DNA from 3 places in the Paenibacillus sp. JT22N1 genome. Region 3 is predicted to be linked to each of the others. Evidence: predicted binding sites of a transcription regulator. Region 3 holds the regulator's gene; each other region holds the start of a gene.

Evidence for each region. Region 3 encodes NrdR, which represses ribonucleotide reductase genes. Its sites were predicted from a motif close to AACACNATATATNGTGTT; they were not measured.
Region 1: AC58UU_RS02440 (adenosylcobalamin-dependent ribonucleoside-diphosphate reductase) is a predicted target of NrdR. The motif match lies at 3,651-3,668, and genes of this name have one in related genera.
Region 2: nrdI (class Ib ribonucleoside-diphosphate reductase assembly flavoprotein NrdI) is a predicted target of NrdR. The motif match lies at 5,170-5,187, and genes of this name have one in related genera.

Annotation. Positions count from the first base shown of each region.
Region 1 covers NZ_JCAUAW010000001.1:516,622-526,486, reverse strand. Annotated here, with positions in the region: gene AC58UU_RS02450 (hypothetical protein) at 1-9, shown strand, start outside; gene AC58UU_RS02445 (helix-turn-helix domain-containing protein) at 44-736, shown strand; gene AC58UU_RS02440 (adenosylcobalamin-dependent ribonucleoside-diphosphate reductase) at 952-3,576, opposite strand; gene dat (D-amino-acid transaminase) at 3,997-4,827, shown strand; gene AC58UU_RS02430 (lipoate--protein ligase family protein) at 4,929-5,768, opposite strand; gene AC58UU_RS02425 (DEAD/DEAH box helicase) at 6,486-8,276, shown strand; gene AC58UU_RS02420 (YqhG family protein) at 8,273-9,277, shown strand; gene AC58UU_RS02415 (hypothetical protein) at 9,402-9,865, shown strand, end outside.
Region 2 covers NZ_JCAUAW010000004.1:293,924-303,788, forward strand. Annotated here, with positions in the region: gene AC58UU_RS10445 (DUF1501 domain-containing protein) at 1-656, shown strand, start outside; gene AC58UU_RS10450 (mismatch-specific DNA-glycosylase) at 766-1,284, shown strand; gene AC58UU_RS10455 (NUDIX hydrolase) at 1,284-1,904, shown strand; gene AC58UU_RS10460 (DUF421 domain-containing protein) at 1,922-2,782, opposite strand; gene thpR (RNA 2',3'-cyclic phosphodiesterase) at 2,880-3,782, opposite strand; gene serC (3-phosphoserine/phosphohydroxythreonine transaminase) at 3,781-4,869, shown strand; gene nrdI (class Ib ribonucleoside-diphosphate reductase assembly flavoprotein NrdI) at 5,459-5,818, shown strand; gene nrdE (class 1b ribonucleoside-diphosphate reductase subunit alpha) at 5,805-7,889, shown strand; gene nrdF (class 1b ribonucleoside-diphosphate reductase subunit beta) at 7,912-8,898, shown strand; gene AC58UU_RS10490 (hypothetical protein) at 8,940-9,161, opposite strand; gene AC58UU_RS10495 (Ger(x)C family spore germination protein) at 9,158-9,865, opposite strand, start outside.
Region 3 covers NZ_JCAUAW010000001.1:279,135-288,999, forward strand. Annotated here, with positions in the region: gene mutM (DNA-formamidopyrimidine glycosylase) at 1-808, shown strand, start outside; gene AC58UU_RS01215 (MntP/YtaF family protein) at 906-1,649, shown strand; gene coaE (dephospho-CoA kinase) at 1,675-2,271, shown strand; gene AC58UU_RS01225 (lytic transglycosylase domain-containing protein) at 2,268-2,840, shown strand; gene AC58UU_RS01230 (alpha/beta-type small acid-soluble spore protein) at 2,947-3,171, opposite strand; gene nrdR (transcriptional regulator NrdR) at 3,280-3,759, shown strand; gene AC58UU_RS01240 (hypothetical protein) at 3,924-4,115, opposite strand; cyclic di-GMP riboswitch class I at 4,155-4,251, opposite strand; gene AC58UU_RS01245 (hypothetical protein) at 4,334-4,507, shown strand; gene htpG (molecular chaperone HtpG) at 4,557-6,437, opposite strand; gene AC58UU_RS01255 (TetR/AcrR family transcriptional regulator) at 6,568-7,158, opposite strand; gene AC58UU_RS01260 (alpha/beta fold hydrolase) at 7,204-8,280, opposite strand; gene AC58UU_RS01265 (MmcQ/YjbR family DNA-binding protein) at 8,439-8,798, opposite strand; gene AC58UU_RS01270 (NAD(P)H-binding protein) at 9,013-9,672, opposite strand; gene AC58UU_RS01275 (winged helix-turn-helix transcriptional regulator) at 9,686-9,865, opposite strand, start outside.

The sequences.
Region 1 (9,865 bases), 240 kb from region 3:
AGCATTTAAAAAACAGCATTCGTAAGTTACAAAAATGCACAGCATGAATGACGTCGTTGTGGGAATGGAGAGTACTGGCCACTACTGGTTCAATATCGCCAATTGGTTGGTGAAACAGGGTATTTCTGTTGTCCTTGTCAATCCAATGACTACCAAACGCAATAAGGAAAACAGAGATAACTCCCCTTCAAAGAATGACCCCAAGGACGCATTGGTCATTGCCGATGCAGTGAGTCGTGGGTTCTACACACCTTTCTCTCCAAAGGAAGAAGCTTTCCGCAAATTTCGACCATGCGGTAGAAAAGAAGGTATAGGTCTATATTGCTATATTTTCAGTAGAGTTGATAAAAAAATCGCATTACGGTCAATGCGGGAAGAAACTTTGCTAAATGTAAAAGATGCGGCTGCTCTACTCGGGACCAACGAGAATTTGACATCTGGCTGGATAAGAAAAGGATTTATTCCTCACGAAGTTTTAAATGGTAATATAAAAATTAAACATGAGTATATAATTGAATTTCAGAAAACATATATAACTCTTGTCGAAATTATTAAACTTACAAATAAGTTTGGCCAAAAGTTAGTAAAAGAATTAGCTTCTTATGGGGTAATTGCAAAGACAGGTCTTTCTATAGATGGTGGTACTGGATATTTGTATTTACGATCCGAGGTGTTACTTGTAATTCCTTGTAAAACTGAGCGTTTCTTATCAATAATTGAGGAAAGCTGTGAATGATGTTGTTAGGGCACTGATAGGACATAAACATACAAAAAAAAGACAGTGGAAATTGGATAATGGCCACTGTCTCTTTTTTAGTTTCCTGATGTATAATTATACATTTTTATGCATAATTGTTTTAATGAAACAAAAACTACAACAATTTTTGAAACATTTACAGTTATTTATGAAAAATAAATAACAAGAACCAGAGCTCCCGCCCTGGTTCAATCCTAATTACACCTGCTGTACCCGCAGTTGACGCAATTCTTACACCCTTCGCTGTTCACCAGCGAAGCGGATCCACACGACGGGCACAGGTCCTTCGGCACAGCGCTAGCCGCGCTACTGCTATGACCCGTGTGCCCTACTTCCACTACTTGTGCTGGCGCATCCAGCACTTCACTCGTCGCGGTCACGTAGTTCCGCGCGTCGTCTTGCTCGTTCATCACTTCGTCGTGCTGCTCGAGCGCTTTGGCAACCGCGTCCGCGATGGACTCTACGCGGTTGTTGCCGAAGCCAATGGCGCCGGAACCGCCAATGCCTTTCAAGTGCTTCACGAGCAGCTTCACTTTATCGCCGTGATCGCCATAACGCAGGAACAAGGAGCACACGCGGCCGAGTGCTTCGGACATTGCGAACACGTCGGAGCCTGCTTTTCCTACGTTGAGGAAGATTTCACTCGGCGTACCGTTCATATCATTAATCGTGATATACGCCATCCCGAATGGTGTATTCACTTTATACGTTGCGCCGCGTAGAATTTGCGGGCGGCGCTTATATTGTTTATCGAATACTTGCTCCGTCTTCGCATCCACATCTACAGCTAGTTTGCCTGATAGATTAGTAAAGCTATCTGCTTCTTTCACGGCTTCAGCGGCAACAGCCACTGGAGCTGCTTCTGCTTTCTTCTCTTCCTTTTTCTCAGCGCTTGTACTCAATACTTGCACATCACGGCTGCCATCACGGTAGATGGTTACACCCTTACAGCCTAGATCAAAAGCCAATTCATACAAACGTTTCGTTTCTTCCACGGTGAAGTCTGAAGGACAATTCGCTGTTTTGGAGATCGAGCTGTCTACCCATGTTTGAATCGCAGCTTGCGCACGGATATGATCTTCCGCAGTCAATGTCATGGAGGTTACGAAGTAGTCCGGCAGATCTTGACCCGGATTCGCATCTTTCCACTCCTGTGCGATCGGTACATATTGTTTATCAAAGCCAAGACGGCTTTGACGGAAATATTCAAAAGCAAAGTATGGTTCAATGCCCGTCGAAGTACCGACCATCGTCCCCGTACTTCCAGTAGGTGCTTGAGTAATTACTGTTACATTGCGCATGCCATTTTGCTTAATCGCTTCGCCAACTTCAGGGAATACTTTCGTCATGTTTTTCATAAAGCCGCTCTCAAGGAATTTATCTTCAATAAACTCTTTGAAAGACCCTTTTTCACCGGCAATTTCAGCCGATGCCAGATAAGCTTCTCTAGCCATAAAGCCATAGATTTTGTCCAAAAACACCAGAGATTCCGGACTTCCGTACCGAATTTTCAACTTAATCATCAGTTCAGCAAGACCCATAGTACCTAATCCTACGCGGCGCTCGCCTTGTTGGTTCGTCCGATTTTCTTCAAAATGATAGGGTGTCTTATCGATAACATTATCGAGAAAGCGAGTCGAATAACGAACCACTTTACCCAAATCTGCCCAATCCACATCATGATTATCAGCGTCATAAAACTTAGATAGATTAATAGCAGATAAGTTGCAAACGCCCCAAGCTGGAAGCCCCTGCTCCCCGCATGGATTCGTACAAATAATCGGATTGAAGTACCAACTGTTGGACATTTGGTTGTAGTATTCCAAGAATACGACACCCGGCTCAGCTGATTTCCAAGCAGATTCAATGATTGTATGCCAAACATCACGTGCTCGTACAGTACGATAAGGCTTGACGGCTTTACCTAGTTTTTTCCAAGCTTCTAAGTTGCCATCCCATTTATCATTGTAATCAGGATCCGTCGTATCCGGGAAAACAAGCTCCCACTCGAGATCTTCCTTAACGGCTTTCATAAATCCATTGCTTACACAAACGGATAAATTTGCATTCGTAATTTGACCCATCGTTGACTTCACAGTGATGAAATCCTCAAGATCAGGGTGCCAGTCGTTAATCATGAGCATAAGTGCTCCGCGACGGCTGCCTCCTTGTTCAATTAAGCCTGTTGTATAGCTAAACAGACCTCCCCAAGAAACAGCACCGCTGGATGATCCATTAACACCTTTCACAACGGAACGGCGTGGACGAAGCGAAGACAGATTGATACCGACTCCACCGCCGCGAGACATAATTTCCGTCATTTCCGAGAGTGTGCTCATAATTCCGCCTCGGCTATCGTGTGGAGACGGGATAACATAGCAGTTAAATAGGGTCAGTTCATCACTTGCGTCGGCACCAGCAGCAATACGTCCACCTGGTACAAGCTTCCAATCATCAAGAATATATCTGAATTTATCTGTCCATTCTTTACGTTTCTCAGGGGTTGCCTCTACGGATGCCATTGCACCTGCCAAGCGGTCCCACATTTCTTCCGGTGTCTTCTCAATATTTAAAGTGAGCTTTTCAACTGCGGATTCAACAGTCTCACCGCTCCGTGTTTTTACTTTAACGGTATCGCCAACACGACTCACAATTTCGCCAACTTCTTTGGCTGGGAATTTGGGGTCATCCTTCGTCAAAACGAGAACAGTATCCCCCACCTTGGCGAAACTCGTATCTGCATTTTTGAGTGCATAACGATCCAAAAATATTTTCTCGCTTAAACCATCCAACCTCTTATTCGACTCTACAATCCCCATGCATAAGTCCCTCCCAATAAGCTACAGATTCAGCTACAACTAAAATTAAAGTTACTTTATGAAGTTTATGTAAAATTACAATATGTGGTGTGCGAAATTCATTATACCTCACTATATATTGATCTTCTAATAACTAAAGAACCAAATTTCGCTATTAAGACAACCCGTAATCATATTAGCTAATCCTTACTTACTAATTCTCTCTTTTTCGCTCCCAGAATAACCAAATATAATCATCCAACCAAGCAAGATGAGATAGGTCATGCAGCTCGTTTTGACGATCGTTAATTCCTCTGCTAACCTATTACTTAGGATAACACATTTCATTTCTTTTTAGAACATTTGTTCGTTTTTTTTGAAAAGTCTGGATAATTTTTCAATGCTAGTTTTCATAAGAAGATGCTTAAGGAGATGTTGGATATGTATTTCTTTAAAAATGAATTCGTCAACAAGAAGGACGTTCTTCTTTCACCAGATGATCGTGGGTACTATTTTGGAGATGGGATATATGAAGTATTCCGAGTATATAATGGGAAAATTTACGAGCAAGCTGCTCACATGCAGAGACTCCAAAGAACCGCAAGTGAAGTGCGGATAGAACTACCTTTTACTATTGAAAAAATGGGTCATATTCTCACGCAGCTTATTGAAAAGAATGGTCTCAATGAAGGCACTGTTTATATGCAAATCACCAGGGGCGAAGCTCCACGGGCACATCCCTTCCCCGCTCAAGTCGAACCCATTCTGCTAGCCTACTGCACAGAGGTTCGCAGACCCATTAATACGATACATAATGGCATTAACGCAATCACGTTGGAGGATATCCGCTGGCTGAGATGTGATCTCAAAACGCTCAATCTTCTCCCAAATGTCATGGCCAAACAAGCAGCACTCGATCACGGGGTGCAAGAAGTCGTGCTGCACCGAAATGGCACTGTCACAGAATGCAGCGCCTCTAACTTGATGATGATCAAAGATGGCGTGCTTTACACGCACCCAGCTAACCATTTGATTCTTCATGGTATTACTCGGGCTGTCGTTTTGAGACTAGCTCACTCACGAAATATCACAGTTAAAGAAGAACCCTTTACGACGGAGCAGCTTCTGTTGGCTGATGAAGCTTTTATCACAGGAACCACCGTGGAAATTACACCAATCTTACAGATTGATGGCAAAGCAATTGGAACCGGCGTGCCAGGTCCGATTACTCGCAGTCTACAGAGTGAGTTTGAACGTACTTTTGCACAATAATGTTTGAATAAATATATGATGTCCCAAATGCCTAAACAAAAAAAGCACGATCCTTTCTTAGAAAGGTCCGTGCTTTTTTGCGCTTTCGCGCGCTCTTTCACTTAACGACGCAAATTCCATTCATCCGTACCATATTTCTCACGCACAAGACGATCAGAAAGCTCAATTTCATAAGGTGTCAACGATTCCTCAACAAGCTCCACGCCAAGCCCCAGAGCGATCTCACGACGAAATGCTTCCTCCACCTGACTGAGTGTTACCGCATCTTTCCCTTGCGCCCGAAGCAGCTCATTAATCGCCACAGCTTTCTTCAAAAAGCTTTGTTTCATTCGATCCGCAACCTTCTCATTTGAGAAACACAGCATCCGAAATAGCTGATCGGTATCCATGTCGAGCAGGATGGAGCCGTGCTGCAGCACAACATTTTTTTGCCGAACCTGTGCACTGCCGGCGACTTTACGTCCCTCAACAACCAGCTCATACCATGAGGGGGAATCGAAGCAGGCCGCTGATCCAGCGGATGCGTACTTCTCCTTCTCCTCATCACTCGCGAGCTGCACCATTTCTGCGCCCAGCCCAAACGCCCGAAATCCTTGCAAAAGCCCTTCGCTCAGCACGCGATAGGCTTCTGTCACATTACGCGGAATGCCTGGATAATCCTCGGCAACGATAATGCTATACGTCAGTTCCTTATCGTGCAGCACAGCTCTCCCACCGGTTGGACGCCGTACGAAGCCAATTCCCTCCCTTGCTACCGCTTCCTGATCGACTTCCGATGCCTTTTGGAAATAGCCGATCGACAGCGTTGCCGGATTCCATCCGTAGAAACGCACCGTTGGAGGAACGATTCCTTCACTGTGAGCGGTCAATATTGCTTCATCTAATGCCATATTTTCAGCAGGAGAACGATCTCCTGTATGTATAAATCGCCATGTCGTCATCTCATTCTGCACCCTTTCCCACTTTGCTATCCGAAGACAACCTATATCATATCATAAAATCGTACATACTTACGATGTTAGTATCGGTGGAGAGCCGCTGCTGTTTGCTAATGATATCCGAAACAAGCACATAATACTCCTAATGCATAAAGCTAGCTACTCTGAGTAATCAAATCTCCACACGGGGAGCTACAATTAGACGTTTTTACGGTAGCGTTATGAATGTCATGGACTTCTGTCTACTTATAAGTAGATGCAAAATGTGCAGCATATCATCATCCATGTTCACTTATTTAGTAATTATCATGCATTTTGTGCAGCAAATATCCGAGTTCCAGCGCAAAAAGAGCAGTAATTGCCAGATTAACTGCACTTTTTGCAGCATTTCTTCCAAATACGCTGCTACAGGCTGAATTTGATGTGCTTTTTACATCATTTCAAGTTTCGCGCCACTTGGTGGACTTTTATCTGCGATACAGTTCACATCAACTTCCAAGGAAAAGTTATGAAAGCGCCTCTTCTGGACATACTAACACGTATTCGACGTAAAACTGATGAGCTTGGAGCTATTTTCCGGCTCTGACACCCAGTATTGTTTCATTCTCAATTATCTAACGAAAACTCAGCTCATGCTTACGAAGACAGTTTTGCTACGCAAAACTCAGCACACGCTTACGAAGTTAGTTTTCTAACGAAAACTCTTAGGAGGGCACATCGATGCGTCAACATGAACAGCAAGAGAACATTCGCCCCATTCATAATCAGCTTGATATGCACTTTGAGAGGGACTGGTTTACTGAGCTGGATAATCGTGTGCGCGGCGGTGGTCCTTGGGACGACTGGACGCTGTACCAGCTAGCCTACGAATCGGAAGAATCGGGGCTTATTTCTACGTTTGACGAGATGCAGTGCCTCGTTCATCTAGGGCAGCTTGAACCTATGGCTCATCAGATTGATACGGCGAAACGTGTGCTTAACGAGATGCGTGGCCGTGCTATTTTGGCAGATGAAGTTGGACTTGGGAAAACGATTGAGGCTGGTTTGATTTTAAAAGAATACATGATCCGCGGCCTGGTCCGCAAAACGCTCATCCTCGTACCCGCTTCCCTTGTACTGCAATGGGTCCGGGAATTGAATAGCAAATTCGGCATTCCAGCTGTAGCGCATAAAAAAGCCTATATGTGGAAACAAAGCGACGTCATTGTGGCCTCCATGGACACCGCCAAACGTGACCCGCATCGCGAAATTGTCATGGGTCTTGAATATGACATGTTGATCGTCGACGAGGCCCACAAGCTCAAAAATAAGAAAACGACCAATTACACCTTCGTGAACGAGCTGCGTAAAAAATATTGCCTACTGCTCACCGCCACGCCGGTGCAGAACGATCTGAAAGAGCTTTTCAATCTCATTACCCTGCTCAAACCAGGTCAGCTCGGGATTCATAGCAGCTTCAAAACCAATTATGTAGTTGGCAAAAGGACACCGAAAAACGAGGGTCAGCTTCAACAGGAGCTATCCAAGGTTATGATTCGCAATCGTCGCGGCGACGGCGGCGTTCATTATACGAAAAGGGTTGTTAGGAACATTCCTCTCACGCTCTCAAATGATGAACAGGCACTCTACGATGGGGTAACGAATTTCGTTCGAACGCGTTATCAAGAGAGCGCCGGTGATCTCAGCAGTATGCTCTCGCTTATCACTCTGCAGCGCGAAGTCTGCAGTTCTCGGGACGCTGTATTCATTACGCTCGTCAATTTGTTCAAGAAAACAGCTGAGGACTCGCCGCAGCGCGCCAAAATATGGGAGCTTGTTGAGCTGATTCGCAGTATTAAAGCGAACACCAAAGCAGAGACCACGATGAAGCTCGTACAAGATATTAATGATAAAGTCATCATTTTCACCGAATACCGCGCCTCCCAAGAGTATCTTCTCAATTATTTGAAGGAACATAAAATAACAGCTGTTCCTTATCGAGGCGGTATGAATCGCGGTAAAAAAGATTGGATGATGGATTTATTCCGTAATCGCGTACAAGTCCTTGTCGCAACAGAGGCCGGCGGCGAGGGGATTAATCTACAATTTTGCCATAACATGATTAATTTCGATCTGCCTTGGAATCCCATGCGTGTTGAACAGCGAATTGGCCGTGTACATCGACTCGGACAAACGCATGATGTCAACATCTATAACCTTTCCACGAGAAATACGATTGAAGAGCATATTCTTTCTTTGCTGCACGAGAAAATCAATATGTTTGAGCTGGTTATCGGTCAACTCGATACGATCCTCGAGAAAATCGAGAAGAAAGGCTCACTCGAAACATCGTTGTTCCGCATGGTCATGGAGGCAGGCTCAAGTGAAGATATACGTAGAAAGATCGATGAGCTAGGTCATTCGTTTACCGAGGTCAAATCGGAAATTGAACAAAATCCGGTATACGGGGCGGCCTTCCAAGGCATTCTTGATGCTGTTGGCGGCACGCAAAACATTGAGGTAAGGCCATGAATAAACGCAACATTCACACGTTCGTCATGCGTTTTCTTGAAGCTTATAACTGCACGATTTTAGAGAAATCACCAGCTTACGTCACCGCAAAGCTTTCTCCTGAAGCAGACAGAGAGATGACAGGCCGCCCTTATTATTGGAGCTTCGTAGAACGAACAGGTGCTGCAGCCGAAACGATGACCTATAAGTTCATCTTCGATCCGGAACAGATGAAGCTAGAGACTAAAGCGAAGACCACCGCAACAGCTGTCAAAAGCCCACCTAGTGTGGGGGCGCCCAGTCAGGGTCAGGGCCAGAGTCAAGCTCCCCAACCACCTGACGGAAACTCAGACAGCATTCTCGGCCGCTATTTCGGCTTCGTACCTACGACAGTCATCTCCCAGCGGCTCCCGCAGGACGAAGTGACCTTCGGCAGTAGGCGTCTGGAACAAATGTTCACTATTGTCCGTGAACGCGGACGATTCGTTCATTTGTTCGAGGAACCATTCCCGATGAGTGCTACCTATCACGCCCCACTTGTCTATGACACCTGGTTCTGCGTGAATTACAAAGTGGAGCTTGCTTGCGACCGCAAACGAAGCGAGATTCATTCTCTCGCTATTCATCTGAATAGCGGTGAAGTTCGGGAACATTTTCATAAACATATGCTTACCAAGAGCCTCTCTCCTAAGCTTCCTGCGAATAGTCACATTTTACCTGACACGATTTCACTGCCCAAAGCCATTAATGCCCTTGAAATGATGCTCGAACGTAAGATCAGTGCATATGATCATTCTTGGGCCGATGAAGCTAACGAGCAGCACCGCAGCGAAATCGATCGTGTGGAAGCTTATTACAACGGTCTCCTTCTGAGCGCTGAGCCTGACAAAAGAAACGAAATCGAAACCCAATGCCGCAACCGTCTGCAAGAAATCGACTGGCAGCATAAGCCTCGTATTGTCGTATCTGTCATCAATTGCGGATTGTTTCATTTGAACGCTGGGCGAATACCCAGGAACTGACTTCAGTCGCTAAAACATCGCAAAATTAACACTACAGGTTCTAACAATCTTTTTAAGGCATAAGAATTACAATAGATTAATAGGTTCATACCACTAGAGGTTAACGATAGGTAGGTGAACAAGGATGAAGCTGTGGACAACATGGAAGGCGGCCTGCATCATTAGTGTGGGCAGTTTATTATTCATACCGCTCCAAACCTCTGCAGGCGACCCCATAGAACGGACAAGCTATACGCAAACGGCAAGGGAAACGATAGCTAGTAACACAGAGACGAAGCCAATACCAGATTTGCGGAGCGAATCCTCTTTGACCGCTACGATCAACACTTGGCGAACAACTCTCGCTCGGGAATCGGGTTTTGAAAGCTGGCAGACGGCAGTATGGAACAGTTATCCACTCGGGCCAGGCACACATGGCTGGGTGGTTATCCTTACCGATCATGGACAGGATGTTGGCTACATGATCATACATGCCACTGACAACGGCTCTTTCCGATTAACCGAATACGGAACTGGTAACAATCCGCTATTCAGCTTGACTACGCTGTATCGTTCTTTGGTACAGCAGGAACTCATTCCAACTACTAC
Region 2 (9,865 bases), on a different contig from region 3:
ATCCGAAAACAGCGATGATGGACAAAAATCGGATCACCAAAGCATTCTTGGAGATGTATGGTGTACAGAATCAGAGGGAACAGCTGCGTGTCGTATCAGGGCGTGGATATGAGGCCTTCAAAAGTGTTGAAGCGATTCAAGCTTTAACGGCTACCTATGCGAATAAAGTGGAGTATCCGAAAACTAATTTTGCAAGGGATCTTCAATTAGTATCCAAGCTGCTGGCCGGTAAATCGGGCACAAGAATTTTCAATGTGCAGATCGGCGGTTTCGATGATCATGCCGATGAGAAGGTCCAGCATGCCAAAGTGCTGACTCAGGTCGACGAAGGTCTGACAGCGTTCTACAAAGACTTGGAGGCGCAAGGACTGCAGGACCGTGTTGTAGTGATGATGTTTTCGGAGTTTGGGCGGAGGGTTAAGGAGAACGGAAGCGGCGGAACAGACCATGGAACGGCAGCTCCGATGTTTGTGATTGGAGGCAAGGTGAATGGCGGTCTCTATGGAGCTTACCCGAGCCTGAGCAATTTGGACAATGGTGATTTGAAGTATGAGGTTGATTTCCGCTGCGTATACAGCACTCTTATTGATAAATGGTTAAAAGGTGATACCACGGCTATTTTAGGCAAATCATACGAGTCTTTAAAATTTATATAGCTGTATAGCCGGGGCTGATGCTTCGGCTTTTTGTTTTTAGTCGTTCATGGTAACCTATTGAAAAAGACAAAAAAATCGTCGTGCTGGTGGAGGTGCTTTGACGTTGAGCATAGAGCCTATTTCGGATCATCTGCAAGAGGATTTAAGGATACTTTTCGTGGGGTATAACCCTAGTATACGATCTGGGGAAACGGGTCATCATTATGCGAATCCGAACAATCGCTTTTATCGGATCCTTTTCCAAGCGGGATTAACACCTCGGCTGTATAAACCTCAAGAGGACGGGGATCTGCTGAAGCTCGGGTATGGCTTTACGAATATCGTGGCTCGTCCTTCGTTAACAGCTGCAGAAATTACGCCTGAGGAATACCGAGAAGGTCGACTTATTTTGAAACAAAAGATCCAGAGCTTTCGCCCTATTGTTGCCTGTTTTGTAGGAAAAGGGGTATATGAACAGTATAGCGGACGTAGGGGGATGAATTGGGGGAGTCAACAAGATCCTGTGGTTGAAGGTGTAATCGACTATGTATGTCCCTCTTCTAGTGGGCTTGTTCGGATGAAGCTTGAGGAGATGGTAGCTATTTATAGTGGAATTAAGACTTATATCGAAATGGAGTTGGGTTATTGATGAATATTCCATGGTTGGAATGGGCTAAAGAGATCCAGGCTATTAGTCAAGCCGGTCTTACTTACGGTGAGAATGGCTATGACTTGGAGCGATACGAGGCGCTGCGCAAGATCAGCGTGGAGATGATGAGTTATTTCTCAGAGACACCGATCGATAAGGTGACGGCTTTGTTCGCCAGCGACACGGGGTATCAGACGCCGAAAGTGGATATTCGGGCCGTCGTCTTGAGAGAGAACAAGCTGCTGCTTGTGAAGGAAAGAGCCGACGGTGCTTGGGCTTTGCCTGGAGGCTGGGCGGACATCGGCCTCACACCGTCGGAGGTCGCCGTCAAGGAGACCCGCGAGGAGGCCGGCTATGATGTCAAGCCGGTGCGATTGCTGGCGGTCTTCGATAAGAAGCGCCACGCGCACCCACCCTCGGCAAATCACGTGTACAAGATGTTCATCTTGTGCGAGCTGGTGGGCGGGGAAGCACTTGAAGCCGGTCTGGAAACGACCGGCGCCCAGTTCTTCGGCGAGAGCGAGCTGCCGCCGCTCTCGGTGGAGCGAAACACCGCTGAGCAACTGCAGCGGATGTTCGAGCTAGCCCGTGACCATACAGCGCAGACGCTGCTCGATTAGCCAAGAGCGTAAGGGTTTTACCGCTTAAGGACGGGTTTCAATTGTGCGATGATTTCCTCCATTTGCTTCGAGCATTGTTCGTACATCTCTTTTGCAGCTTTATTTTTCGTAGTAAGCCCGAACAACATCAGATCGCCTTCGCATTTTTTTAATGTTGCAAACAGGGTTGCTTTTTCTTGCGGCACAGGTACCATGATTTTGTCGTCAAATAAATCCACATACAACTGGCCGTAAGAATCGACTTGACCTAGAAATACATTTTCAATCGTCACCCCTATTTTATCCAATTCGGTTTTTAGCCATCCCCGGTTAAAACCGAGGGTGGCTAATGCTTCATCCATGATTTCACCATCCATGATAACCGCTTGGGGCTCCTTCTCAGGTGCGACTTTGATGCCCAAATGTTTTGGAGTCAACGGTTGATTATCACGAGTTAATAGAACATTAATTTCACCGTTCGGTTCCATGATCGCAAATTCGACATCAGCCACTTTAAATGCCGATCTCTTCCGTAATTGCTCCATGAGTTCATCGGTGGTAAGTCGTTCCTTTTTTAAATTTTCTTCCAAAACTTTTCCGTCTCTAATAAGTACGGTTCCTTTACTATCAAAAAAATCCCGCATTTTTTTACTTTTTAGCTGCAAAAATTCAATCCCTAAAGAGCACACGACCCAAGCGGCTAAGGATACCAAACCTAGATACCAATCCGTATCCAAATCCATTGATATGTAAGCCGCAAGACTACCAATTGTAATACCGGTAATGTATTCGAACAAGGAAAGTTGAGAAACTTGCCTTTTACCCAACAATTTCGTCATAACGAAAAGCACAAGAACCGCTAATAATGTGCGTAAAACAATCTCAAACCAATCGGACATATCGGTTCCTCCTTTTTTATTAAATCAAATCCAATCCGTTCAATTGTTTGTAGAATTCTTGAAAGTTATACAAAAACAAGATATTAATTCCAGAGTGTTAAGTAGAATGTTGTTCCTCAAAAGGGAACACACCTAACGGCTCGTACGCCGGCAGGCGGCCCAAGTGGCTGCGGTAGAGGACGATGTCCTCTACCTGCCACACGGGCCAGCCGCCGGCAGGCGCCCCAGCCGCTGCAAGGGCGGAGCGCTTGAAAGGCCCCGCCGCTGCGCGGTAGCGGCGGGCTAGTGTAAGATGCGGCCGATAGGCGCGAGCCTCGGCCGGGAAGCCGTGGCGGGCGCAGACGCCCGCGACCTCGCGCTGCAGCGTAGCCAGCGCGTCTAGGTCGCCGGCGAGGCCCGCCCAAAGGATCGACGGCGCCGCCGGAGGTCCGAACACGCCGAGGTCTTCGGCGTGCAGGGTCAGCGGCAGCACAGCTGCAGCAAGCTGGCGCAGGTCGGCCGCCAGTGCTTCGGCTGTCTCGGCGGATGCGTCGCCGAGGAAGCTTAACGTGACGTGGACGTCCTGCGGATGCGTCCATTTATGGAAAGGCAGCACCTTTTGGATGCTGTCTTTCCATATGTCTAGCACCCGCTGGACGTCTTGCGGGAGCTGAATGCCCACGAACAGCCGATACATCTCGGAGGCGTTTGTGGAGCTTGAAGTGGTTGTGGAACTTTGTGCATTTGTGGAACTTGAGGCGTTCGTGGAACTTTGTGCGTTCGTGGAACTTAAGGTGTTCGTAGAACTTAAGGTGTTGGAGTTTTCAGAATTCGCAGCGTTTGTAGAACTTTCTCCTATTGTATCAAGCAATGTCATAAGTAAATTAGGCTCCTTTTGTATCCAAATCTGTTCACTTCTTCGTACTTCTCCTAGCATTGCCAACTGAGGTTTTACTTGATGCATGAAGAGAATATTGCTATCATAGCGATAATACAAAAAAGCAAAGGTGTGGTCATTCATGGGAAATAGGGCTTATAACTTTAACGCAGGGCCTGCGGCATTACCGCTCGAAGTACTGCAGAAAGCACAAGAGGAGCTTGTCGAATTTAAAGGCATCGGCATGTCCATCATGGAAATTTCTCACCGCAGCGCGGAGTTCGAGCAAGTACATAATGAAACGCAGCAACTGTTGAAACAAATTTTCAGCATCCCTGATGGGTACCAAGTGCAGTTTCTGCAAGGTGGCGCAAGTACACAATTCGCCATGATTCCGCTTAATTTTCTAAAGCCAGGTAAAGTAGGCAGCTATGTGCTTACAGGTGCATGGGCGGAGAAAGCTATTCAGGAAGCAGGCTTGTTCGGAGAAGTTGCCATCGCAGCAAGCTCGAAAGAACAGAAATTTATGAAAATTCCGGACTTGAGTGAAATCAAGATTCATCCGGATTCCGCTTATCTGCATCTGACTTCGAATGAAACAATTGAAGGCGCTCAGTTCCAGAGCTTTCCGGAGACAGGGAATGTACCGTTAATCGGGGACATGTCCAGCGATATCTTGAGCCGTCCTGTTGATGTTTCGAAATTTGGCATGATCTATGCAGGAGCGCAAAAGAATCTAGGTCCTTCTGGTGTAACTGTGGTTATTGTTAAGGAAGATTTATTACAAGATCTGCCTAAAGCGATTCCAACTATGCTTCGCTACGAAATCCATAGCAAAAACAATTCTCTGTACAATACACCACCAGTGTATTCAATCTACATGATGAACCTAGTATTGAAATGGATACAGGAACAAGGTGGACTAGCTGTCATTCAGAAAAATAACCTTGAGAAATCAGGTCTAATTTATAGCGCAATCGATCAAAGCGGTGGTTTCTACCGTGGACCTGTTGATGCGGGCAGTCGTTCCGCGATGAACATCACGTTCCGTTTGCATGATGAAGAGTTGGAGAAGAAGTTCATCAAGGAAACCGAGCATAACGGATTTGTTGGGTTGAAGGGTCATCGCAGTGTAGGCGGTTTGAGAGCATCTACGTATAATGCTGTTCCTTATGCATCATGCAAAGCGCTCGCTGAATTTATGAGTGATTTCCAAAAACGCAACGGTTAAGAAATAAGATCAAGCTATTCACGGCACCCTCGTGTGCGTGTGAATAGCTTTTTTTGTTTCTGGGTAGGAATGTGGCATCCTCGCTATTAACGACCTTAGACGGACTCTGAGACGGCTTAATGAGCCTATATTTGGAATGGAATGGATCAATATCTAGTGAGCTGAAAGCCCTAATCTTGTATTCGACAAATTCAAAAAATCAAGTCAAAATTGAAAAAATATTTTCAAAGCCTTCCGAGCCACGCCCTGTCTAGGTTTACGTATTTTGCTAGTCAAAAAGTGCCTTTTTGCTCGTTGACAAACACAATATATTGATATAAATTTGAATCTATCAACTAGATATCGTAAAAAAAGCGAAACACACAACTGCTAGAATTTGTGAAAAAATAGGATCAAATTCCGTTATAAACCGCATGATTGACGCCTTTTTCCTAGGATGCGTATTTCTGAAATTCGCATATTTTGTCGAAAGGCGATGGCGAATTCCACCTTGGATTGCACGGAATGATTCATTTGTTTACTACATATAGGGTTACTTACATAAGCGGTACTAGATAGTGAATAAGAGAGTGTTAGGAGACGGAAACCCATGCTGATTGCTTACGATTCGAAGACGGGAAATGTTCGCCGATTTATTGCTAAGCTCAAAATGCCAGCGATTCAAATTGAGGAAGCGATGAAGATGGACGAGCCTTTCGTGCTCGTTACCTATACAACCGGTTTTGGTCAAGTTCCTCCGAAGGTAGCTTCTTTCCTAGAAAGCAATGCCTCTCGTCTTATCGGAGTAGCAGCAAGTGGTAACCGCAACTGGGGAGACGGATTTGCCAAAAGCGCAGATACGATCTCACAGCAGTACGATGTGCCTGTGTTAACCAAGTTTGAGTTATCCGGCACCAAAAATGACGTAGAACGATTTGTTCAGGGGGTACATGCAATTGCGGCACATTGAGCTGAATAATTTATTGATGCAACGCGGAGCGGATGGCTTTTTTCAACTAGAAAAGGATAAAGAAGCTGTTGAAGTTTTTATGAAGGAAGTCCACAGTAAAAGCCTCACTTTCCCCGATACTTCTTCTAAAGTTCGTTATATGATCGATCAAAACTATTACGAGAACGTATATGAGAAATATACGCAAGATGAAGTTAACGATGTTTATCAAGTGGCCCACGATAATCAATTCGAGTTCGCCTCCTACATGGCAGCTTCAAAATTTTATACGGATTACGCTTTACGCAGTGATGACAAGTCCTTATACCTGGAACATTTCCCGGATCGCGTTGCTATTGTTGCTTTGTACTTGGGACGTGGGAACGTAGAAACAGCGCGTGTTCTTGCTGTCTCGATGATGGAACAACGCTTGCAACCAGCGACACCGACGTTCCTTAATGCAGGAAAGAGCCGCCGAGGCGAAATGGTATCTTGCTTCCTGCTGGAGATGGACGATTCTCTTAATTCTATTAACTACGTGCTAGCTACCTGCATGCAGCTTTCCAAAATTGGCGGTGGCGTAGCCGTGAACTTGTCCAAGCTTCGTGGTCGCGGTGAAACGATTAAAGGTGTGGAAAACGCCGCAAAAGGAATTATGCCGGTTCTTAAGCTCATGGAGGATGCTTTCTCCTATGCAGATCAAATGGGTCAGCGCAAGGGTTCAGGAGCTGCTTACTACAACATTTTCGGCTGGGACGTTATGGAGTTCCTAGATAGTAAGAAAATTAATGCGGATGAGAAATCTCGTTTGAAGACACTATCCATCGGTCTCATTGTACCGAACAAGTTTTACAAGTTGGCTGAAGAGAACAAACCGCTGCATGTATTTGCTCCTTACACGGTACTGCAAGCCTATGGTAAGCATTTGGATGATATCGATCTCGATGAGATGTACGATGAACTGCTGGCCAATCCGAAAGTGAAGAAAAAGGTTGTCATGAGTGCACGTGACATGCTAGTTAAAATTGCGACTACCCAACTGGAATCCGGTTATCCATATATGATGAACCGTACGAATGCCAACAAGGATCATGCCCTGAAAGGTATCGGTACGATTAAAATGTCTAATCTCTGTACAGAGATTTTCCAACTGCAAGAAACTTCGGAAATCAACGATTACGGCCAAGATGATCTTATTCTTAGAGATATCAGCTGTAACCTCGCTTCCATGAACATTGCAAACGTAATGGATCGTAAGAAACTGCGCGAAACCGTTCACGAGGGCATGATTGCATTGACTTCAGTTAGTGATATGACGACGATCTGCAATGCGCCGGGAGTTGCCAAAGCAAACCGTGAGCTGCACTCTGTTGGACTCGGTGTTATGAATCTTCATGGCTACTTGTCTAAGAATAAAATTAGTTATGAGAGTGATGAAGCCAAAGATTTCGTCCGCACGTTCTTCATGGCTATGAACTATTATTCGATTGAAAAAAGTATGGAAATTGCCAAATCGTCGGGGCAAACCTTTGAAGGCTTTGAGCTATCCGAATATGCGAATGGCGCCTATTTCAACCGATACACGGAGACGGATTACCGTCCGCTTACGGATAAAGTGAAGTCCTTGTTTGAGGGAATGCCGATTCCATCACCAAGCGACTGGGCTAAGTTAAAAGAAGATGTAAAAACCAATGGTCTTTATCATGCATACCGATTGGCCGTTGCTCCAACACAAAGTATTTCCTATATTCAAAATGCAACTTCGAGTGTCATGCCGATTGTTGAACCTATCGAGACTCGAACTTATGCGAACTCAACAACGTACTATCCGATGCCTTTCATGGCACGCGATAATTTCTTTTACTATAAATCTGCTTATCAAATGGATCAGTTTAAGATTCTTGATCTTATTGCTGAAATTCAAACACATGTGGATCAAGGGATTTCAACCATTTTACATGTAAATAGCGATGTTTCGACTAGACAACTTGCTAAACTATACCTCTATGCGGCACACAAAGGACTTAAATCGCTCTACTACACGCGAACGAATCAGCTATCCGTTGAGGAATGCGTCAGCTGCTCGGTGTAATTTGGAAGGGGATTGAATATAAATGAGTACGGCCACTACCCTAAATAATGCCAGGAAAGCTGTGAATTGGAATCGTCCCGATGATGATTTTACGATCACTTTCTGGAATCAAAATATTATGCAGTTCTGGACAGATGAGGAAATCCCACTATCTGATGATAAAATGTCATGGATCACGTTAAGCGGTGCAGAACGTGAACTTTACATGAAAGTACTCGGTGGCCTTACGCTGCTCGATACCATGCAAGGCGGCGTTGGCATGCCGAAGATTCTTGAGCATGTCGATGGGCTCCAGCGCAAAGCTGTGCTAAGCTTCATGGGTATGATGGAACAAATACATGCGAAGTCCTACAGCAGTATTTTCACCACGTTGTCTACAACGGAAGAAATCAATGAGCTGTTCCTATGGGTTGAACGCAATCCTTACTTGCAGTTCAAAGCAAACAAGATTTCCCATTTCTACGAAAACATTGGAACACCTAAAGAGCTATACTTGGCTATGGCAGCATCTGTCTTGCTGGAGAGCTACTTGTTCTATAGCGGCTTCTATTATCCGCTTTACTTGGCCGGGCAGGGTAAAATGACGAGCAGTGGCGAAATCATCGATTTGATTTTACGCGATGAGAGTATTCATGGTCTGTATATCGGTGTATTGGCACAAGAGGTTTATGCGGAGTTAAGCCCTGCTGAGCAGGATGAGGCGTATGAGACATTGTGTGCCTTGCTGAAGGAACTTCATGCCAATGAGGAAAGCTATACAGAAAGTCTCTATGGAACTTTGGGCTTGGCAGAAGAAGTGAAAGCTTTCTTACGCTACAATGCGAATAAAGCGTTCATGAACCTTGGCGTAGATCCAATTTTCGAAGAAGAGGATATTAATCCGATTGTTCTTAACGGTCTGAGCACGAAGACGAAGCAGCATGACTTTTTCTCGAAAAAAGGGAATGGTTATGTCCGCACGATTCACGTTGAAGCGTTGACGGATGATGATTTCCTTTTTGGGGATTGAACATACATAAAGAACCTGACGGTTTTCGTCAGGTTTTTTGCTCATTGTTCAAGAAGACCCTTAAATGGTTTAAAGATGAACTGTAGGAGCGTTGTTGGACCCGGTGTTTGGGGCAGATCCAACATGGACAATAGCCAAACGAGGAGAATCAGCGACACAAAGACGGCTTTATCCCGTTTCGGCTTTTGTTTAAGTTTCGGCCATTCAAACCAACAGATCAGTAGTACGGCGATCGTAACTCCGCTGAAAAAACTCCATCTCATTTTTCAATTACCTCTTCTTTAGGCATCCCCCCTGGCGAGTTAATAAGTCCGGGTCTGAGGATCTGCGATTTAATTTCAAGCTTCACTTCAACCTTGGGAAACAACTCTTCCCAATTGTCTTTATTTTTCTCCCATTGCTTAGGGTACTTCCTGTGAAATTCGGTGGCAAAGCCAAGTATGTCTACCTTTAACCGCTCCTGAACCTCTTGAAGCGCTAGCTGGATGCGTTCTCTCACGTCATTCGCGAATGCCTTGTTCATAATACTTAACAAGTCCGGATTCATAGGATTCATCAGGGTATTATTTTGTACGATATCTCCTTCCGTCTGCACTTTTAGGGTCATCATCCATTTTTCCCCTTCGATTTTCGGAATCATCCTTACATTTGCTTTAACTGGTTTTAAGGATACGAGCCCTTCCGCCTCACCAGCCTCATAAGTAACTGTGTATTCTTTAATTTCATTTTTAATCCACAACACACCCCGAGTTACTTTTTCTGAAATTTCCCCAACCATCTTGTCTTTTTTGAAGACTGCGGTCCCGAAGATGTAAGGAATGGTTTGGAATGGTTCTGCTGATTTATTTCTCGGGAGAATATGAATAAGTGGGAGAGCGGCCGTTTGGGAATCTCCTTTTAACATGATGCTCAATTGTTCAATGGTCACACGGATTCCAATTTGCAATTCGGTTAACTTCCGCAGTAC
Region 3 (9,865 bases):
CACCGGTAAAACGATTGAACATGTTCAGGTCAGACTGCCTCGCATCATCCAAAAGCCGGACGATATTCATATGTTTGAGGTTCTACTGCAAGGCCAGACGGTTGAGACGATAGAACGCAGAGGGAAATTTCTGCGCTTCATACTTACCGATTACGTTATGGTTTCACATCTGCGGATGGAAGGACGGTACGGTCTGTATGATGGTGAAGATCCGTTGGAGCTGCACACCCATGTCTTGTTTCGCTTCACTGATGGCAGCGAGCTCCGCTATAAGGATGTTAGACAATTTGGAACGATGCATCTGTTCCCCAAAGGCGAAGACCTGACGCAGCCTCCGCTCCATAAGCTCGGACTTGAACCGCTTGATGAAAGCTTCACCTTCGAGGCTTTCCAAGACCGGATCGCTCATCGTTCGACGAAGATTAAACCGCTGCTGCTGAATCAAGAATATATCGTGGGTATCGGGAATATTTATGTAGACGAGTCCCTTTTCTTGGCTGGTATTCATCCAGAACGCGAAGCCTCCTCGCTGAGCAAGAAGGAACTCGTACTCCTTCACTCAGCTATTATTCGTACGCTTCGTGAATCGGTTGAAGTTGGAGGATCCTCCATCAAATCGTATGTGAATGGACAAGGCGAAATTGGCTTGTTCCAGCATCAACTGAACATTTATGGCAGACAGTCTCAACCCTGTAAAACATGCGGGAGTGAGATCTACAAAACCGTCGTTGGCGGCAGAGGAACGCATATTTGCCCAACCTGTCAACCGTTAAAGCAGACTAGAATCCGAAAGAAGTCAGAGAAATAGGCACGTGAAGCCTCCCCTCCCCATATGATATGGAGTACTTAGCCTAGACAAACGGCTTACAAGCTAGTTTCTAGGTAAAACTCTTAGGAGGGGTATTATGCTTCCTGTAGTTTCACTACTTATTCTTGCTTTCGCAGTTTCTTTGGACGGCTTCGGCGTCGGTGTGATGTATGGATTACGTAAAATACGAATTCCGCTCCTATCCATTGGGATTATATCGCTTTGGTCTGGTATCATTATCTACAGCTCGATGCAGATCGGTGTACTGATGTCGTCCTTCATGTCTCCCTTGGTAGCTAAGCGTATCGGTGCTCTCATCTTGATTGGGATTGGCATCTGGGCATTAGCTCAAACGAGACAACAAAAGCCTCAAGAGCATCAGGAACGAGGGGGAGTCGCATCTTTAGATCAAGCATCGATAAGCGGTGTTCTTCCTTCACAAGAGGGTAAGCATCCTGGTTCTGGAGAGATTCTCGCGTTTGATACTTTGCAGCGAACGAAGGAAATACTGAATATCGAGCTGAAACGCTTCGGACTTGTTATTCAAATTTTGCGAACACCATCCATTGCAGACGTTGACAAATCGGGTAATATTTCGGCTTCAGAGGCTACACTGCTTGGTTTGGCGCTATCATTGGATGCGTTCGGTGCAGGCATTGGCGCAGCATTAATCGGTTTCGTTCCACTGTTAACGGCTACCGTCATTTCGATATCAAGTGGTTCATTTATTGCATTAGGTTTGCGGTTTGGTTTACGGTATGCGGAGATGAATTGGATGAAGAAACTATCTGTACTTCCGGGATGTGTACTCATTATTATGGGTCTTTTGAAAATGTTGTAGCACGCAAACGAGGAGAGATTTGCCCATGAATATCGGGTTAACAGGAGGAATCGCTTGCGGCAAAAGCACGGTTAGCGCCATGCTGGTTAGCCGCGGCGCCCTATTAGTAGATGCGGATACCATAGCCCGCGATGTCGTCGAGCCCGGCAGCCCTGTTCTTGAACAGGTTGCTGCACATTTTGGACAAGCCGTTCTTCAGGCTGACGGCTCACTTCATCGCAAGAAGCTTGGCGAGATCATTTTTGGTAATACCGAGGCACGCAAGCAGCTGGAAAGTATTCTGCATCCGCCAATTCGTGCACAAATACGTGAACAGATGGAAGCCTATGAACGGCAATTTCCAGACAAGCTTGTTGTGGTCGACGTCCCGTTATTAATCGAATCTAATTTATCTTTCATGTTTCAAGAAGTTATGGTTGTTTATGTACCACGTCCAGTCCAGTTGGAGCGGCTTATAGAGCGAGATGGACTGGCGGAAAGTGCGGCGAATAATCGCATTGATGCTCAGATGTCCATTGAGGAGAAACGTAAATTCGCGGATGTTGTCATTGACAACAGTGGTACATGGGAAGAAACTAACGCTGAAGTGGAGCGGTTTTGGCTAGAGAAGGGGCTTTCATGACCTTTTTACGTAAAAAAAGAGTTTTTGCCCTGCTTCTTATCTTTTTTGTCTTGGTTCTCTTTATGAATAGTGATTTTATCGGAAGAAAGCTGTACCCGATCTACTTTGAGCAGGAAATTAGGCAGAGCGCGGCGAAACACAATATAGATCCATTTTTAATTGCTGCGATTATTAAGGTTGAGACGAATTACAAATATCATTTGGAGTCAAGAAAAGGCGCATTAGGCCTTATGCAGCTTATGCCAGACACAGCAGAGTGGATTGTAGAATCTACGAATTTAGGGCCTCATGTGCAGGAAGATTTATTAAAAGTGGACGTAAATATTAATCTTGGTTCTTGGTATTTGAGCTGGCTAAAGAAGCATTATAATGGTAATTTAATTTATGCGATTGCGGCTTATAATGCAGGTCAAGGGAATGTGAATAAATGGAAGCAAAATGACATTTGGGATGGTTCAGAAGAGCATATTAATCAAATTCCATTCGGAGAAACACGTCATTATGTACAGCGGGTGCTCTATTATTACGAAAAATACACGAAGCTTTATTCTCAGCAATGGGGTAAATAAGGATTAGGTTGCCTCTTCAAAAACAAAGAAGCATTGGACTAGCTCCTTTTGGGGGCTTAGAGTCCAATACTTCCTGTTTTTGAGCTTCAGTAGCTAGGATTCAAGATTACTTGAATTGACCAGCCAAGGATTGCTCAGCGATTTGTACCAGTCGACGAGTGATGTTACCACCAATAGAACCAGCATCACGAGTAGCCATATTGCCCATATATCCATCTTGAGGGATGGCGATACCTAGCTCTTGAGCTACTTCGTATTTCAACTGATCCAACGCTGCGTTAGCTTGAGGAACGACTAATGTATTGCTGCTGCGGGATTGTCCTGCGCCCATGTCTGTTCACCTCCTTGTCGTTTGGTAATAGTATTGTGTGCATATCTCTCAAGTTCATGACATGTAACATATGGTAATAGATCAAAGAAGAGAAAGGAGAGATAGCGAATGAAGTGTCCGTTCTGTGACTATTCCGGTACGAAAGTTCTTGATTCACGTTCAGCCAATGAAAACAAATCAATTCGTCGTCGTCGTGAATGTGAGAAATGCGCGAGAAGATTCACCACATTTGAGATGGTGGAAGAAACGCCGTTAATCGTGATTAAGAAAGATGGAAGTAGGGAAGAATTTAGTCGAGAGAAAATATTAAGGGGCTTGATTCGAGCTTGTGAGAAGCGCCCGGTATCGATGGAGAGGCTTGAGATGATGGTATCTGAAGTGGAAATGCAGCTTCGCACCACAGCTCATGCTGAAGTGGATAGTTTAAGCATTGGCGAAATCGTCATGGAACAGCTGTACCCCGTCGATGAAGTGGCGTACATTCGCTTTGCCTCCGTATACCGACAGTTTAAGGACATTAATATGTTCCTGAAGGAGTTAACGCAAATATTGGGAAAGCATGACACCGGACTTCTCCGGGATAAATAATAACTAAATATGACAAAAAATAAGAAAAAGACAGCGGGATTCCCGTTGTCTTTTCTCATTTTTTCCCATGATATCAACAATCGTGCGATTAAAATTTATTTGAAAAAAGTAAATCTTTAGACATCAACCGACTGTATTTTTGTATGCTTTCGTGCATAATTCCTTTATTGAGTGCGTTTGTCCAGTTCACTTCTGAGAAAATGAATAAACCGAATAGCTTCATCTTGGGTTAAAACGTTGTTATCAAACTTAAAGGAGAACATGTCCAAAAGATCATTTTCTGGAAGGTGCAAGTTATCAATCAATTGCTGTACATCCAAACTCATTTTACCATCCACCGTAATTTTTCCCATCATTTTTTTTTCCTCCTAGTCTTTCTACATGAATCGGACGGAGGCGGTAGCTGGCTGACATTTTGGACATTCATCGAATGCCATTTTAGTCCCTTTAGCTTTGCGTCGCCACTTTTCAGTGGTTTTGCCTTTATCGACCGATTTATGTTTGTAAGAAAACTATATCATATTTACGGATTGAGTTTCCATTAATTACATTATTCGAAGGATGGTTGAAGCATATGTCCGTCAAGTCCAATCAAATTCCAAGCATTTCTTATGAATTAGATATCGTAAAAGTTGCTAGCTCTCTCGGAATTGATCAAGATCGCTTATTGGCTTATGTGTATGCAAACTCGGATTCGAAGAAACAATATGAGGTAAAGGAAACCTTTCCCGACTATAAGAGTGGTTGATCCTATAAAAAAAGCACTACAACGTAATAGTTGTAGTGCTTTAATCATATTAAACCATGATTTTGCAGATATCGTTCGTGAATTCAACCGGATCTTGAAGAGGCAATCCTTCAATTAAGAGCGCTTGATTGTAGAGCAGGGCCGTATAAAGATTCAGCTTCTCTTTGTCTTTGTCAAAAGCGTCTTTTAAGGAAGCGAATACTTCGTGATTGACGTTGATTTCCAATACCTTCTCAGCCTTCACGTTAGGATTATTCGGCATCGCATTTAAGATTTTTTCCATTTCGATCGTCACATCGCCGTCTGTCGATAAGCACACAGGGTGCTTTTTAAGACGCTTGGATGCTTTTACATTTGTAACCTTGCCTAACAACAAGTCTTTCATATAATCGAAAAGCTCTTTGTTGTCATTTTTTTCAGCATCGGTTTCCGTTTGGTTGTCATCCACTTCAATACCAAGATCGCCGCTTGAAACGGATTTAAATTCTTTTTCTTTGTAGGTCATGATCATTTTAATCGCGAATTCATCGATATCATCAGTGAAATACAAAATTTCATAGCCTTTATCTGTGACGAGCTCTGTTTGTGGAAGCTTATCGATTCTTTCCATCGATTCTCCAGAAGCGTAGTAAATGTACTTCTGATCTTCCGGCATTCTTGCCACGTATTCGTCCAACGTAACCAGCTTTTTCTCCTTGGAGGAGTGGAACATCAATAGATCCTGCAGGACGTCCTTATGGCTTCCGTAATCGCTGTAGACACCGAATTTGAGCTGTCGGCCGAAGGATTTGTAGAATTGCTCATATTTCTCTCTTTCGTCCTTCAGCAGGCTTTGCAGCTGGCCTTTGATCTTGCTTGAAATGTTTTTGGCAATCAGCTTCAATTGACGGTCATGCTGCAGCATTTCTCTGGAAATATTGAGCGATAGGCTTTCTGAATCAACCATACCTTTAACGAAGCTGAAATAGTCAGGAAGCAGGTCCGCACATTTGTTCATGATCAATACGCCATTGGCGTAGAGCTCCAAGCCCTTTTCATACTCTTTGGAATAAAAGTCAAAAGGAATATTTTCAGGGATAAAGAGGATAGCTTGATAGACCACAGCGCCATCTGCGCTAACGTGAATATGTTTGAGCGGCTTGTCGAAGCCGTAATGTTTCTCGTGATAGAACTTCTCGTAATCTTCCGGAGTCAATTCACTTTTGTTTTTTCTCCAGATGGGAACCATGCTGTTGACATGCTGCTCTTCTTGGTAATCCTCGAAGTCGCTTTCGCTGCCTTCTTTCAGCCTTTTTCCGGTAATGTCCATTTTAATAGGGTAACGAATGAAATCGGAGTACTTTTTAATAATCGCTTTTAAACGATACTCGTCTAAAAACTCATCGAAGTTCTCATCTTCCGTATTATCCTTAATTTTCAGGATGATCTCCGTGCCTACTGCGTCTTTCTCCGCCGTTTCGATCGTGTAGCCATCAGCGCCTGTGGACTCCCACTTGTAAGCAACATCGCTGCCTAAAGCTCTGCTAATTACGGTTACGACATCAGCAACCATAAACGCTGAATAGAAGCCAACACCGAACTGGCCGATGATATTGTGACCGTCTTTTGCTTCATTTTCTTTTTTGAAGGCCAAAGATCCGCTCTTCGCAATGATCCCCAGGTTATTCTCCAAATCTTCCTTCGTCATACCAATACCAGTATCACGCAGTGTGAGTGTGCGATTCGTTTTGTCGGCAATGACTTTAATGAAATAACTATCTTTGTCAAAAACCAACGTGTCATCGGTTAAAGCTTTGTAGTAAATTTTGTCGATAGCATCGCTGGCATTGGAGATAAGCTCTCTTAGAAATATCTCTCTTTGCGTATAAATCGAATTGATCATCATTTCCAATAAGCGTTTGGATTCAGCTTGAAACTGTTTCTTTTCCAATGGGAGATCTCCTTTCAAATATGTAGAAATTAGTCAGAGATGATTATTAGCACTCTCAGTCTTCGAGTGCCATCCCTATCTTTATAACATTCCTCTTTTTCAATGTCAATTGGTATGGCAAAGAGGAGCTTTATTTCGTAATAATCCGCATAAGAATATCCACGCTTGGAAACCCATATTCTTCATATTCTTGTTCTTGCATAATCAGACTATTGATGATGTTAAAATACCATGATAACAGTTCCCGGGGATCACCTTCAGAGAATTCTCCAGCTTGCTGCCCTTTGATAAAAATAGGGACTAGCTGATCAATAAGAACTTTCGGGGAATGCTGTTCAAGGGCTTGCTTAACCTCTTCGGGTACATCATCCGTTTTTCGTGCTTGTTGAATAAGCATGAAAGCATGCTTATTGTCTTCATCCAACATTCCTTGAGTCAACGCTTTAATTTGTTCCACGGGAGTGCCAGGTATTTGAGCAATGTAAGCAATTTCCTTGCCTGCTTCTTCCATAAGTTCTTGAACGAGAGAAGTGAATAGCGAGTCCTTGGAGCTATAGTAACGGTAGAAGAGGCCTTGACTGATGCCAGCTTCTGCCGCGATCATGCTCATTTTAGTTCCTGCGATTCCATGGTGGGCAAATACGGTAAGAGCGGCTTTCTTAATTTGTTCTCTGCGATCATCACGAATCTGAGTCAATTGTTGTTCATTTAATGGGGACAATGGTCGTCAATCTCCGATCTGCATAATGTCATTTCATTAAACCTATTATATAGGCTTCTCAAGTTGAAGTGAAACATCATCCTTCTTGCTTGCCGAGTCTATAAGCGGACTAATCCTCCTCCTAAGTTCATCTAGAAATTGCTCTGACCGAGCAAAAGCAGCGAGATGGCCAGCATTATGCATAAGAACCATTTCTTTGTGAGGAGCTCTAATATCATCGAAATAGGCTTGGGCTAGTGCAGTTGGTGTTATGGCGTCAGTATCACCTTGGAAGATGAAGAATGGTATGTCAAATTCCAACCCGAGGTTGCGGACGTCAAAGGCCATGAGTTCATCAAAAAGTAAGTCCAAGGAGAAGTTCATGCCTTTGAAAATATCTATAATATCACGTACGGTGTGGCCCGGCGACGACAGAATAGCAGGCAGCATGATGTCCATAATCATATTAGGAACCGTAGTAATAGATTTAATGATCCACTTGTTCCTTTCATCGAAGTCCTTGCGGCTCCACTTCGAGGAATCGGGACCAATTCTCTCGATCGCCAGCAAGCCCTTAATGTTCCCCGCAGCGCGAAGTCCTTCCAGTGTCATCTGATACGACAGATGATCCGGATCTGGGCCGACGTTCTGATCAGTCCCGACATAGGCATGGAAGAGGTCTGGTCGGCGCTTAACCATCATGACACCTATACAGCTACCTACAGAGCTGCCAACAAGAATAATTTTTTCTTGATTGAGATACTTGCATAGGAATTCGGCAACCTCGAGCCCATCACGTGCGAGGCTGTCAAAAGTAATTTCTCCACTCCCATTCACACCATTCCTGCGGAATGTCTTACCTGCACCGCGCTGGTCCCATTGGACGACGGTAAAGTGCTTCTCCCATGAACGCAGCAATGGAGTGAAGACGGTATAAGTTGATGCGGGACCGCCATGTATGAAGAACAGGACGGGCTTACTGCGATCTTCGCCGCGAATGGTGATCCATTGATCAATGCCGCCAATTTGAACGAATCGTTCCTGGGCGATGCCATTTGGCGCATGGAAGATAAGCCTCTTAGCATTTTTACGCTGATTTGGCTTTCTTAGGAGCAGATCCCAAACTAAATGTTTTTTATTCATTCGTGCACCTCGCTCTTTATTTTTAAATGAACAATTCATTCATCGATAAATCATATGTGTAGCTTAAATCATTTTCAATTCGCAGTCAATAGGCTATTGACTATGCAAACAATAAAAAACGCTTGGGAACCCAAGCGTTAAGCAGCTGTTTATGTAAGTTAATCTTGTTTTAACTCTTGCTCTTTTTCATTAAAAGCTTTAACGACTTTCTTAGGGGCTACAAGGCTCCAAGCCAGCGTAAGCATATTACGACATTCCTCAGGATCGACACGATCCATTCGAATAATCATGAACGCTAAGTTTTGGAAGCTGTCTGGTAACTGATAAACATCAGGATCCATCGCGGTATAAGCCGCTCGATCCTCTTTGGTCGTTTTAATCACGAGTGAGACACCATCAGGTTGGATAACCGCATAAATTTTGCTGCGTATACGAAAGGAAGGTTTTTCCCAATGGTCATGTTCTTCCGTTTCAGGTAAAGACAGCACGTTGCTTCTAATTTCATCAGCGGTAATCATGATCTTCTCCTCTCGTGATCATATTTGAAATTTAACAACGAAAGGGGCTGTCCCGAAAGGATATATATTCACTTAGGGGCACAATTCCAAGGGAAAGTCACCCGGCCGCTAGTTTAGCGGAACGTCGATTCTTTATTTTGGGAAATCTACGCTAGAAATCGAATGAGAGGAACGACAGCTCCACGTTTATGTGATATTCATCTTTGCCAATTTCTCAAATGAGATTGATATCACGGCCCTCAATGATTGATTTTGGATAACCTTGCTTGGCAATTTTGATCATTGCGCGTCCGATCTTTTCTGAAGTCGTAATCGAATTCGGGAACCATTTTTCTAACAAAGGGTAGAGAGGTTTCGATATGGTGTAAATGCTCTGGTACAGTTTAGTCTTGGACTTGACGCCGTGCAATGGAAGAATACCTCCTGGACGGAACATGTAAGCCGCCTTAAAAGGAAGTTTAAGCAAATCATTCTCCGTTTTTCCCTTCACCCGTGCCCACATACTGCGGCCATTTTCCGTACTATCGGTTCCCATTCCTGTTACATAGAAGAACGACATGTTAGGGTTCAATCTTACTAATGTCTCAGCAACATGCATGGTAATATCATAGGTTATTGCCCGATAGCGGTCTTCGCTCATACCCGCGGAAGAGACACCAAGGCAGAAAAAACAAGCATCGAAGCCCGACAGTTTATGCTCAATGTCAGTTAGATCCAGAAGATTAGCTTGTACCTGTTCATGCAATTTGGAATGATTCTGACCGGTGGTGTTTCTACCTACGGCTAGCACGCTATGAACTTGAGGATCGAGAAGGCATTCCCGCAGCACGCTCTGTCCAACCATGCCCGTAGCTCCGAAAAGAAGGACGTTCAATCTATCACACCTTTCACTTCAATTGTATCGAATTTGGGTTAATGTTATTGCTTTCCCATCTCTTGGCCCATTTATCCATTTCTTTGAGAGCAGTCTGAAAATCAATTCCTTTTTCCGTCAATGAATATTCTACCATGATGGGTACAGTAGGAGTTACTTGACGTAGAACAATCCCGTTCTGCTCTAAATGCCG